Regions from separate parts of the Neobacillus sp. S1227 genome, predicted to be linked through region 3. Evidence: riboswitches for the same ligand, from Rfam matches in the RefSeq annotation. Region 3 holds a riboswitch; each other region holds the start of a gene.

Region 1 (4,263 bases), 1.5 Mb from region 3:
TTTTCTTCAATTTCTGCAGCAACGTTAGCAAACTTTTTAAAATTCTCATGGAATTGCCTTGCTAATTCTTTTGCCTTCATTTCATAGGCCTTAGGATCCGCCCATGTTTTAATTGGCTGAAGCACTTCATCAGGGACTCCCGCAATATGGAGCGGGATATTTAGGCCAAAGAATGTATCCTTAACGGTTTCTACGTGATTTAGTTCGCCTTCAAGGGCTGCCTGCACCATTGCTCTTGTATATGAAAGTTTCATACGTTTACCGACGCCGTATTCACCGCCAGTCCAGCCTGTATTAACCAAGAACACATTAACATTATGTTCAAGGATCTTTTCCCCTAGCATTTCGGCATAGCGTGTAGCCGGCAGCGGCAGGAATGGTGCTCCGAAACAGGTTGAGAAGGTTGCTTGCGGTGAAGTAATGCCTCGCTCTGTGCCAGCAAGCTTTGATGTAAATCCGCTTAAGAAATGGTACATTGCTTGTTCCCTAGTTAATTTCGAGATTGGCGGAAGAACACCAAATGCATCTGCAGTTAAAAACACAATAGTATTCGGGTGGCCGGCAATGCTAGGCTGGACAATATTATCAATTGCTTCCATTGGGTATGCGGCCCGAGTGTTTTCTGTTAAAGTTCCATCATCGTAATCCGGAATTCTTGATTCCTGGTTGATTACAACATTTTCAAGAACGGTTCCAAAGTGAATGGCATCAAAAATCTGCGGTTCCTTTTCACGTGAAAGATTAATACATTTTGCATAGCAGCCGCCTTCAATATTAAAGACACCGTTAGATGACCAGCCGTGCTCATCATCACCAATTAGACGTCGGTTTGGGTCAGCGGAAAGAGTTGTTTTTCCGGTTCCTGATAAACCAAAGAATAAGGCAACATCTCCTTCAACGCCAACGTTTGCTGAACAGTGCATGGAGAAAATATTGTTTTCAGGCAGTAAATAATTCATGACTGAGAAAATCGATTTTTTCATTTCTCCCGCATATTCAGTACCTCCAATTAGAACTACGCGGCGTTCAAATGATATAATAATGAAGGTTTCAGAATTCGTACCGTCGACTGCAGGGTCAGCTTTGAAATTAGGGGCTGAAATCACTGTAAATTCAGCTTTGTGAGTCAGAAGTTCATCTTCCGAAGGCCGAATGAACAACTGGTGGGCAAATAGATTATGCCAAGCAAATTCATTTATGACTTGAATCGGAAGTTGTGATTTCTTATCAGCTCCAGCAAAGCCTTTAAATACAAAAACTTCTTCCTGCTGTTTTAAGTATTCTAATACCTTATTATAAAGATTATCGAAAGTCTCTTGTGAGATTGGCTGATTTAAAGAACCCCACGCAATTTTATCTTTAGTTGACTCTTCTAAAACAGTGAATTTATCCCCTGGTGACCGCCCGGTATATTTTCCTGTTGAAACACGAACCGCACCGGTGGAAGTAAGTGTCCCTTCATTTCTGCAGAGGATTTTTTCAACTAGCTGCGGCACTGATAATTGGACTTGGACATTACTTTCATTAAGTAATTCCTTTAATTCATTTGGGATATGAACAGAATTCATTTAATGAACCTTCCTTTTTTTGTTTTTATTTTGGTATTTTAATAATGAATAGTATAACACATTTAAAATAATAGTCTATACTAATTAATGAAATTATGCTGTATTTTATAACTTATTCTAAAGGTGATTAAAAAGTCATGAAAAAAACAGTTTAGGCATATTTTGTATCATACTCCACTGTATTTTTTGGTTAATGTTGCTAAAAAATACATTGACATTCTTAAAGTAACTGGGGTATGATTTAACCTTGAACGGATACTCTCTTATCCCGAGCTGGTGGAGGGACAGGCCCTATGAAACCCAGCAACCTGCAACTAGGAAAATGCCTATTTTAAGTCATTTTTCGGGCAAAGGTGCTAAACCTGATGCAAGGCTAGTCCTTGAACGATAAGAGTGAAAGGCACGCAAATGTTTGCATTCAACCTTTCCTCATGGAAAGGTTTTTTTGTGTATTCGGCAAATGCACGTGCTGTTTGAATCGCTTTACTAATCTTCTAAAGAATTTCGTTTGGGTTTTTTCGGTAGTATTTCATAAAAACCTGATTTTTATTTCATACTATTAGGGATGAGTTCCGTATCAAAATGGAGGTTATTTTTGAAAGGGTGTTAACCTTTGAAAAAAGCAGCCTCATTATTTCATTATTATAGGAGGAATTCAGATGTCACCGAAACGCCATTTGTTCACTTCTGAATCAGTAACTGAAGGTCATCCTGATAAGATTTGCGACCAGATTTCTGATTCAATTTTAGACGCCATTCTAGCAAAGGATGCAAATGCCCGCGTAGCTGCTGAAACATCAGTAACGACCGGCTTAGTTCTTGTTGCCGGCGAAATCACTACCACTACATATGTAGATATCCCAAAAATTGTTCGTGAGACGATCAAAGAAATAGGCTATGTTCGTGCGAAATATGGTTTTGATTCGGAAACATGTGCCGTGTTAACCTCTATTGATGAACAGTCTCCTGACATTGCCATGGGTGTCAATCAAGCACTTGAAGCCCGTGAAGGTCAAATGTCAGATAAAGAAATTGAAGCAATTGGTGCAGGTGACCAAGGCTTAATGTTCGGCTTCGCCTGTAACGAAACGAAAGAGCTGATGCCTCTTCCAATATCTTTAGCCCATAAGCTTTCCCGCCGGTTGACTGAGGTTCGCAAAGAGGATATCCTTCCATACCTTCGTCCGGACGGAAAAACACAAGTAACGGTCGAATACGATGAGAACAACAAACCGGTTCGGATTGATACAATCGTTATTTCCACCCAACACCATCCGGAAATTGGACTAGAGCAAATCCAGCGAAATGTTAAGGAACATGTCATTAATCCTGTTGTTCCAAAAGAATTAATCGATGAAAATACAAAATATTTTATTAACCCAACCGGCCGCTTCGTAATCGGCGGACCGCAGGGGGATGCAGGACTGACCGGCCGCAAAATTATCGTAGATACTTACGGAGGCTATGCCCGTCACGGCGGCGGCGCTTTTTCCGGTAAGGACCCGACAAAGGTTGACCGATCAGCTGCTTATGCTGCACGGTATGTTGCAAAAAATATTGTCGCAGCAGGTTTAGCCGAAAAATGTGAAGTACAGCTTGCTTATGCGATTGGTGTAGCAAGACCGGTATCGATTTCTATTGATACTTTTGGCACAGGTAAAGTCAGCGAAGAGGTTTTGGTTGATTTAGTAAGTAAAAACTTCGACCTGCGCCCTGCTGGAATCATTAAAATGCTGGATTTACGCCGTCCCATCTATAAGCAAACAGCAGCTTACGGACATTTTGGTCGTACGGATGTTGATCTTCCTTGGGAACGCACTGATAAGGCAGATGCATTACGTGAGCAGGCGGAAGGAAAATAATATGGAGTGGGAGTTGCATTAAGGTGTAACTCCCATTTTTCTTTAAATCGTAAATTTTCTTGTTCAGTGTTTTAAAAACTGGAATAAAATGTTTAAGTAGGACTATTGCAGTGAAAAATGATGATACATGATTTTCCTTTTGTTTCACAGTGCCATTTTTGAAAAAAAAGTGGTAGTATTAGAGAGTATGTTTTTACAAAAGGATATTTTGAAATAGAGTAGGTGAGGTACATAATGTGCGGTTTTATCGGTTGTGTACATGACAAAACGCAAAATTATCGTGACGAAGAAAAGCAGCTTTTTAAAAATATGAACGATATTATTACCCATCGCGGACCAGATGATGATGGTTATTATTATGATGATCATATTCAATTTGGTTTCCGCCGGTTAAGTATCATTGATATTGAATCCGGGCATCAGCCGCTAACGTATGAAAACGAAAGATACTGGATTATTTTTAACGGTGAAATTTATAACTATGTTGAGCTTCGTGAAGAGTTGCTCAAAGAAGGACTAACTTTTTCCACAAGCTCGGATACAGAAGTTATCATTGCCCTCTACAGCCATCTAAAGGAAAAAGCAGTTGAGCGCTTACGGGGGATGTTCGCTTTTGTAATCTGGGATAAGCAGGAACAAACACTTTATGGGGCACGAGATCCGTTTGGCATTAAACCATTCTTTTATATGGAGGATGGTGACAGAACTTTCTTTGCCTCTGAGAAAAAAAGCATTTTGCTGGCTATTGAAAATGATGTGCTGGATTATGATTCCTTGCAGCATTATTTAACCTATCAGTTCGTTCCAGAGCCTGATACCCTGTCAGAAGGGAT
Region 2 (4,263 bases), 1.7 Mb from region 3:
CCAATCAGAGCTCTAGGCTACTGAAATTCAACCAAAAGTGGAAACAGGGTAGCCAATCAGAGCTATACGCTACCGAAATTCAACCAAAAGAGGAAACGGGGTAGCCAATCAGAGCTATAGGCAACCGAAACTCAGACAAAAGAGGAAACAGGGTAGCCAATCAGAGCTATTGGCTACTGAAATTCACCCAAAAGAGGAAACAGGGTAGCCAATCAGAGCTATAGGCAACCGAAACTCAACCAAAAGAGGAAACAGGGTAGCCAATCAGAGCTATTGGCTACCGAAACTCAGACAAAAGAGGAAACAGGGGAGCCAATCAGAGCTATAGGCTACCGAAATTCACCCAAAAGTGGAAACGGGGTAGCCAATCAGAGCTATAGGCTACTGAAATTCAACCAAAAGAGGAAACAGGGTAGCCAATCAGAGCTATTGGCTACCGAAATTCAACCAAAAGTGGAAACAGGGTAGCCAAAGGATCTATTGACTCCAAAACAGCCAGAAAATATTACTCATAATAAGTCCATTGACCATATCCCATTAATGTGTAGTGTTCCTTTAGGATTCTTCCAATCATCTTTTTAGAGCCGCTCCCTCCACACCACTCAAACACCAAATTAGTCGTAATCTTAAACTCCGGAAAAAGCAATCTTAACTCCCCAACACTCCGTAGCACTACCGACTCTAGTCTCTCCTCACACCCACAAGTATTACAAACCATTTTCCTCTCCCCAACAGAAACCGAAAATGAGTGGCACTTCGAACAATAAGGACCCTTTTTCAGCTCCTCATAACTATAAGTCGGCTTTGTAGCATTTGGATAATCACCCTGATCCAGTGAAATTAACAGGTCAGCCAATCTTTCATGGCCTCCGTTCAGGTTTGATGGGATATTTTCTAATTTTCTGATGAAGCGATTGATTTGTGTTGGGAAAATAACATGATTGTTTTGGGGTGCATTGTATAAAGTGAAGGTGGGGCTAATATGAACAACGTAGGATTCAACCGGTAGATTAAATTTGTACTCTTCGAGAAGCTGCCGCAGCTTGGATTCGGCCTTCAACAATTGAAGGAAAGGGTCGTCAATTTCGGTATCATTTTTACAAAAGCGGTCGGGATCAGACTTATAAATATAGTCTCCTTCAAAATTTTTAACATCAATGGGGTAAATCGTTTTTTGAAAAATAATCACAGTATCGATTTGAAAGTACTTTTCTTTCAATTTAAAGAGCAAGCCATTTAATACGATGCAGTTATTCCCCAATCGTTCGGTAATTGAATCAAACATTACTTCTCCTTGATAGCCTTTTTCAAGAGCGTAGTACTTTCTCCCGTCTTTGTCAGAAAGCTTCATCCGCGGGTTTAAGGCCCTTAATTCAAGTAACTCCTTTGGTTCATGGCGTGATTTTTTTGGTGTAGGCATAGTCCACATCCTTTCAAACTATTAAAATACCCATATCCAATTTTACTCCAACTTACTTAAATGCAAATTAGAATGTATGAATATTTTGTTAACATTACCAGCATCCCTCATCTTCCGACATATTTCTCGGGAAATGCTAATATTTCCCCACTCGTCCGAAGATAATGTCGACCAATTCATAGAGGAATAGACCAATTACTGCTGAATAGTAATGGTTATAGACGAGAATTTCGGAGTGATTAAAATGATAGAAGATGTAAATAGCTTTTTAAAAACCTTCAAAGACCAAAAGCATATTCTTCCGCTAATTCAGCACGCAGAACTAAAGGTAAGCCTAAGCACTACCGAACAGCAATTGCTTCAACTAGTTATTAAAAACGGGGAAATTTTCGCTCTCTATGACAGACAAGTGGAGCAGGTGCATTGTCAAATCCACGGTGAATCACATCAAATCAAGCAGCTACTTGAAGGGCAAGAGAGGTTAAGAGTGCTAGATCGAAACGGGGCCTTGAACATAACAGGTTCATTAAGAAATATATTATTACTTGAGTCCCTTTTTTATTTAACAAAACCCCAACACAATCTAGCCAAAATAATTTAATCAAAGGTATTGACTCGGAATTAAACTTCAGGTATTATTTTTTTAGAATATTCAATCAACGTTCGGCGAACTAAATAAACATTCTTATCAAGAGCGGCGGAGGGACTGGCCCGTTGAAGCCCGGCAACCGGTAGACCACACACGGTGCTAAATCCAGCAGAGCAAACAGGCTCTGAAAGATAAGAAGAGCGGAGAACCCCCATCTTCTTATAGGAAGCATGGGTTTTATTTTTATAATGGGAGGGAATTAGAACTATGTCAGAAAAACAAAAGAAGTTAAGGTTTGAAACATTAAGTGTTCACGGTGGTCTTACACCAGACCCGGTAACAGGAGCACGGGCGGTTCCAATCTATCAAAATAACGCATATCAATTCAAAAGCACAGAGCATGCTGCCAACCTGTTCGCATTAGCAGAACCTGGGTACATATACACAAGGATTCACAATCCAACTACAACCGTTTTCGAAGAAAGAGTATCGCTCCTAGAAGGTGGAGTTGGCGCTCTGGCAGTGGCCAGCGGCATGGCAGCCATTACGCTGGCCATCTTAAACATTGCTGAAGCGGGAGATGAGATTGTTGCTGCATCCAACCTTTACGGTGGAACCTATAATTTATTTGCTGTGACCCTTCCAAAATACGGGATTAATGTGAAGTTTGTAGATCCAGAGATTCCGGAAAACTTCCGTGCTGCCATTACGGACAAAACAAAAGCCGTATTCGCTGAAACGATCGGCAATCCGAGCTTAAGAATTCTAGATATTGAAAAGGTAGCTAATATTGCTCATGAAGCAGGTGTCCCTCTCATTGTAGACAACACCTTTGCGACTCCATATCTGTGCCGTCCGATTGAGCACGGGGCAGATATCGTCGTTCACTCCGCAACCAAGTGGCTGTTGGGTAATGGAACAACGACTGGAGGCATCATCGTCGACGGCGGAAAGTTTGATTGGAATTCGCCGAAATTCCCTGGCTTCACCACACCAGATGCAAGCTATCATGACCTTGTGTATGCAGAGGCACTTGGACCGGTAGCATATATTATTAAGGCGCGCGTCCAGCTTCTTCGTGACATGGGGCCGGCTTTAAGCCCGCAAAACGCATTCCAGTTCGTGTTAGGATTGGAAACCTTACACGTACGGATGAAAGAACATGTTGCCAATACCCAGAAGGTCGTGGAGTACCTTCACAACCATCCAGCGGTGGAGTGGGTTTCTTATCCGGGGCATCCAACACATCCTGACTATGACTTGGCACAAAAATATTTGCCTAAGGGCGCTGGCTCCATGGTTGTATTTGGCATTAAAGGCGGAAGAGAAGCCGGTGCGAAATTAATCGATGCCATCACTTTATGGGCGCACGTGGCCAATGTTGGCGATGCCAAGAGCTTAATTATTCACCCGGCAAGCACCACCCATCAGCAGCTGGATGCGGAAGGTTTAAAGGCGGCGGGTGTTTCCGAGGACTTGATCCGTCTTTCCATCGGAATTGAAAATGTCGAGGATTTGGTAGAAGATTTGGAAGACGCAATCGAAGCTGCAACTGGCCTAACCTCTTTAACAACAAATGCCTAAATTTTCTTGAAAAAGTTATTTGAATATGTAGAATTTTGTCGTTGACACTACTTTCTAACCGTGATACGATTACTTTCATAATAATAGTATTAAAGAATGACTAATTTTATATAGGATAGCTTTTGCTCTTATCGAGAGAGGTGGAGGGATGTGCCCTATGAAGCCCGGCAACCGTCAATTTTATTGAAATGGTGCCAATTCACACAAAGCTTACGGCTTTGAGAGATGGGAGAAAGGATTCATTTGATAATGATGCCTTTCTGCCTGCGCAGAGAGGCTATTTATTTTACTAAAATAGAATCCTTTCATAAAAATTATCAAATCCTATAATAAGGATAAGAAGTAGGTGATTCAATGATTTCAATTAAAAATGTACGAAAGCTTTTCTCTACTAAGCAGGGACAGTTAAAAGCAGTTGATGAAGTAAACCTGGATATAAAAGAGGGAGAAATCTTCGGTGTGATCGGATATAGCGGGGCTGGTAAAAGTACCTTAATCCGTATGTTAAATGGTCTCGAGCTGCCTACGGAAGGAACAGTTAACGTGGCGGGTAAGGAGATTTCAAAAGTAAAGGGTGCAGAACTTAGAAAAGCTCGTCAGGAAATCAGCATGATTTTTCAGCACTTCAATTTGCTTTGGTCAAGAACAGTCAGCGAAAACATTGCTTTTC
Region 3 (4,263 bases):
AAACTTTATTGTATTTGTCGATACGTTATAACTCATTGGTGCAGTGAGTGTATTGCTGAATTCAACATTTATTTTTAGTTTAAGGTCTTTTAATGTCTTTATAATGATCTTCTCAATATTCCAAATATGAAGCATATAATTTTTCCCTTTCTAAAAAACATTTTCAACTCTAATTACTCTTCGTAATTAACTCTACTATTGGAAAAAACTACATAAACAAAGCAAATAGTAAATGGTCATGTTGAAGTTGTTTTAACAATATAATACGCATGCATTTGTAACAAGAGTCATTTATCATAATTTTTGATATGGACTATACTCCCTTTTTCTAAGAAGGCACATAAAAAAACAGCACATACTATAAGACCCTAACGATTTTTCATAATAGGCTCGCATAATATTCATTGTAGATTTTCGTATAGGTACGAGAATTCATAGGCGGAGAATTTCCGGCTAATGTATAATGAGGAAGCTTACCAAGCAAATATAAGCGAAGAAATTCCGATTATGCGCTCTAAATAAGACAAAATCCAAAGATTTGAATCAAATAAACGGAAAAACTTCCTTTATTTTTAAGGAAATAAGAGTATTTCCTAATTTAAACGGAATATTTCCGTTTCAGTTATAACTGAACCTAATAAACAAAAATTGCCAGTATAACCAATTGCATAAGTTATACTGGCAATCTTTTTTACAACATTAATTTAATACGTTTTCCCGGACATTCTCTTCTAATGTCTTCTTCAAGAATAAAGCAACTTCGAGCATACCATATTTTCCAGCTTTTGCTTCGGCATCAGAATTATAGTTTGTGTTTGTATTAATATCGTAAGTATAAATTTCACCATCCGCATTTCTGATGAACTCGATTCCAGCCACCTGAATATTATTGCCAGCTAGAACCTTCTTATATTTTTCTAGGATTTCGTCCTCAAAACCTTCAATGATTTGGAACTTAGGCTTCTCTTCCACTTCTTCTCCGACCGGGCAGAATAAATCGCCAATTTGGCAGGCATCCGCTGGGCAAAGTTCAAAACCTTCCGACGTATCCACCTTAACGGCATAGACAAAGTTTCCTCCTACAAACTCACAACGAGTGATGTAGCTTTCAGGTGATTGAATATACTCTTGAATAAGGGTGATGCCATCGACCGGTTCTTCGAAAGTCGGTCCTTCCACATAAGCTTTTAACGCTTCTACACTATGGAATAATTGAACACCTAAGCCTTTACCGGCACGGTTATGCTTCGTAATAAAAGACTTACCTGCAAACGCCTCTGCAGCCTTAAGAATGCTTTGTTTTCCAACCGCTGCAATCGTTTTTGGCGTCTTCACACCATACTTATTTAACTCTAAATATTGTAAAACCTTGCTAACCTCTAGCTTAAGAGCGCTCGTTCCATTTAACACCGTCCGTCCATGTTCTTCAAGCCAAGCCAATACTTGTCCGGTAAATTCCGCTGCAAAACGATGATCACGAGTATGAGAAGAAGCACTCATTCGGCTATAGAAGATTCCTTCTGGCGGTTCTGTCGATAAATCTAACGTTCCTTCGTCCAAATGCCATTCTTCATAAGGAACACCAAGTTCCTCTAACCTTTTTGTTAAATGGATGGTCCACTCACTATTTTCATGTATCACATATACCTTGCTCATCTTTAAGACCCCTCTCTAGTTGGTTATTAAACTGCGTTTTTGTTCAACTAATGGCATAACCTGCTTGGCAAAGCGTTCCATTTCCTCTAATTGAGGTGAAAATTGTAACAACAATAAGTCTAAGCCAGCTTCTTCATATTGTAAAATCCGATCGGCAATTTGCTCAGGTGTTCCTACTAAGTTCGGCCTTAGGCCTCGATTGGATACAGAGTAATCCTGTAATTGGATTTGCTGCTCTAAGTGTGATTTTGTAGTGAAGTCTTTAAAGCCCGCATAACCGCTAGAATCCTTTACAGTCGTGATTTTTTCAAGCTCAGCTAAAGCCTCCTCTTCTGTATCACGGCAAATAACATATGCAGCCATGCCAAATGAACTAAATGGCGCTTTGCCCGTTTGTTCGCGGCGTGCCTTCATATCGGCTATTTTTCGATCAATCTCTTCCACTGTGCCACCGTGCATCACATAAGCATCACATTTTTCGGCAATGGTCTGCTTGCCTTTTTCACTTTCACCGCCTGCATAAAGAATCGGGTTTGGTCGTTGAACAGGTTTCGGAGCAAGCTTCGTGTCTTTTAAGTCGTAAAATTGGCCGGAAAAATCGAAGGTCTCTTCTGTCCATAAACCTTTTAGGACATCAATAAACTCTTCGGTACGAGCATAACGCTCATCATGTTCCGTAAAAATACCGCCATACTGACGTGCTTCTTCTGCCCACCAAGCAGAAACAACGTTAAGCGTAAAACGCCCATTACTGATTTGATCAATATTCGCTGCCATTTTTGCCGCTACGGCAGGATTATGAAAACCAGGACGAATCGCCGTCATAATTTCAATTTTTTCCGTCACTGCAGCAAGTGCCGCTGCGGTGGACCAGGCTTCAAGAGAATCATGCTCTGGTCCTTTAATATCATTTAAATATAATTCAGCTATTAAGGTAGTCGAATATCCCCATTTTTCCGCTGATTGTATGACTTTCTTTGCATAATCAAAGGTTGGCGGCATATGTTCATTCTCCACATTACGCAACCAGCCTCCAAAAATCGGTAACCAAAAACCATATTTCATTTGAATTCTCTCCTCTACTGTTCTAATTCTCTAGTTTTCCTATTGTTTAAGTATGATTTATGTATATATAAAAAACTCTCCTCCTAAGAAGAGAGTTTCAAAACCCTCTTCTCATCTTTCAAGCAATGCGCTTGATGGAATTGGCACAGTATTCAAAAGAACCTGCTGCCGAGGCTTCAAAGGGCCAGTCCCTCCACCTCTCTTGATAAGAAGAAAATGTACACTTAAAATTTTTAATTTACTATATAGCGATAATAGTTTAAATTCATAAAATTGTCAATAAAATATTTCTAGACCCGAAATAAACAACTTATAAACACGGAAGTGGAACCTTTCAACCAATAACAGCTGCGATAAAACAAAAAAACCAACCTCTTTATTGGCTGGTTAGATAAGCAAACCTTTTTTTCTCCTAATTCCCTTAACTGTTTCAATAAAGACCATGAGTGAATAACCAAAAAGGAAAATTAAAAATAATACAATACCATAAAAATATAAAGTAGCCTTATAGCCAATTGGGGCAATTATTTGAAGCGATGTAAACAGAAAAATAATCAAATATAGTTCAAATAAAATAAGAAAACTTAAAAACAGAAGATACGGTATAACTATTTTTTTATGGAAAATCTGTCTTAAAGTAAAACCTTCCCACAATAAATCAGCTATTCGTCTCAAGTATACCCCTTCTTACATCCTTTTATATATTATATTCTGAATTTTTTGTAAATATCCTTTAAAATAATTGCATTTCCGGCAACAAATTTTAAGTGATTTTTCCTTCTTCTCATTGCATCCTGTTAACAGAGAGGAATGTGCTGCTTAAGGATTTGCCCGGTACGGGGAAAACAACGAAAGTAAAAGCATTTGCGAAGGCCCTTGACTGTCATTTTTCAAGGATTCAGTGGATCGATGTACAATCAAATATTTCAGGGAGCTTTGGTACCCAGCTCCCTAACTTTTCTACTTTTCTATTATACATATCCGTTTATAGTTAAAAACCCCTAATCTTCCATAAAAATTCGTGCATAGTATTCCGTTTCTTCATCTAGTTTATTGTCTCTTTTCAATTCCTCAATAGTATCTTTTCGGTCATCTGCAACTACTTGAAAACTACCCGAAATATTTGGTGTTTTCCCTTTGTTTTTATCCATACTTTCACTCCTGCCTTTCATCTTATTTATATATGCTTCAAGCATTTTATAAAAAAGCCTTGGAACTAATATCGGTCCGGTAATGCGCTCCTTCAAAAGAGATCTTTTCTACGGACTGGTATGCCAAATTCCTCGCTTCTTTCAAGGTATCCCCTATTGCAGTAATCCCAAGAACACGTCCACCGCTGGTCAGGATTTTGCCCTCCTGTTCAGAGGTGCCAGCATGAAAAACGATCGCCGGATCAGCAACCTGATCCAATCCATGAATGACACAGCCTTTCTCGTATGGGCCCGGGTAGCCGGCAGAAGACATAATTACGCAAACAGCCGACTTGTCTTTCCATTTCACGTCTACTTTTTCTAATTCACCGGAGATGCTTGCGATTACGAT

Evidence for each region. Region 3 has a riboswitch for S-adenosylmethionine ahead of ACZ5AE_RS15910 (LLM class flavin-dependent oxidoreductase). Riboswitches for the same ligand answer to the same signal wherever they lie in the genome.
Region 1: it holds a riboswitch for S-adenosylmethionine, as region 3 does, so the genes downstream of both, metK (methionine adenosyltransferase) here and ACZ5AE_RS15910 (LLM class flavin-dependent oxidoreductase) in region 3, are expected to answer to the same signal.
Region 2: it holds a riboswitch for S-adenosylmethionine, as region 3 does, so the genes downstream of both, ACZ5AE_RS24315 (O-acetylhomoserine aminocarboxypropyltransferase/cysteine synthase family protein) here and ACZ5AE_RS15910 (LLM class flavin-dependent oxidoreductase) in region 3, are expected to answer to the same signal.

The regions. Positions count from the first base shown of each region.
Region 1 is NZ_AP038276.1:4,657,462-4,661,724, reverse strand. Features, by position in the region: gene pckA (phosphoenolpyruvate carboxykinase (ATP)) at 1-1,568, opposite strand, end outside; SAM riboswitch class I at 1,829-1,962, shown strand; gene metK (methionine adenosyltransferase) at 2,228-3,430, shown strand; gene asnB (asparagine synthase (glutamine-hydrolyzing)) at 3,665-4,263, shown strand, end outside.
Region 2 is NZ_AP038276.1:4,826,175-4,830,437, reverse strand. Features, by position in the region: gene ACZ5AE_RS24325 (nuclease-related domain-containing protein) at 506-1,420, opposite strand; gene ACZ5AE_RS24320 (SCP2 sterol-binding domain-containing protein) at 1,665-2,021, shown strand; SAM riboswitch class I at 2,103-2,207, shown strand; gene ACZ5AE_RS24315 (O-acetylhomoserine aminocarboxypropyltransferase/cysteine synthase family protein) at 2,277-3,593, shown strand; SAM riboswitch class I at 3,719-3,825, shown strand; gene ACZ5AE_RS24310 (methionine ABC transporter ATP-binding protein) at 3,948-4,263, shown strand, end outside.
Region 3 is NZ_AP038276.1:3,166,781-3,171,043, forward strand. Features, by position in the region: gene ACZ5AE_RS15900 (hypothetical protein) at 1-135, opposite strand, end outside; gene ACZ5AE_RS15905 (ATP-grasp domain-containing protein) at 700-1,656, opposite strand; gene ACZ5AE_RS15910 (LLM class flavin-dependent oxidoreductase) at 1,672-2,721, opposite strand; SAM riboswitch class I at 2,830-2,933, opposite strand; gene ACZ5AE_RS15915 (AAA family ATPase) at 3,534-3,716, shown strand; gene ACZ5AE_RS15920 (hypothetical protein) at 3,723-3,872, opposite strand; gene purD (phosphoribosylamine--glycine ligase) at 3,919-4,263, opposite strand, start outside.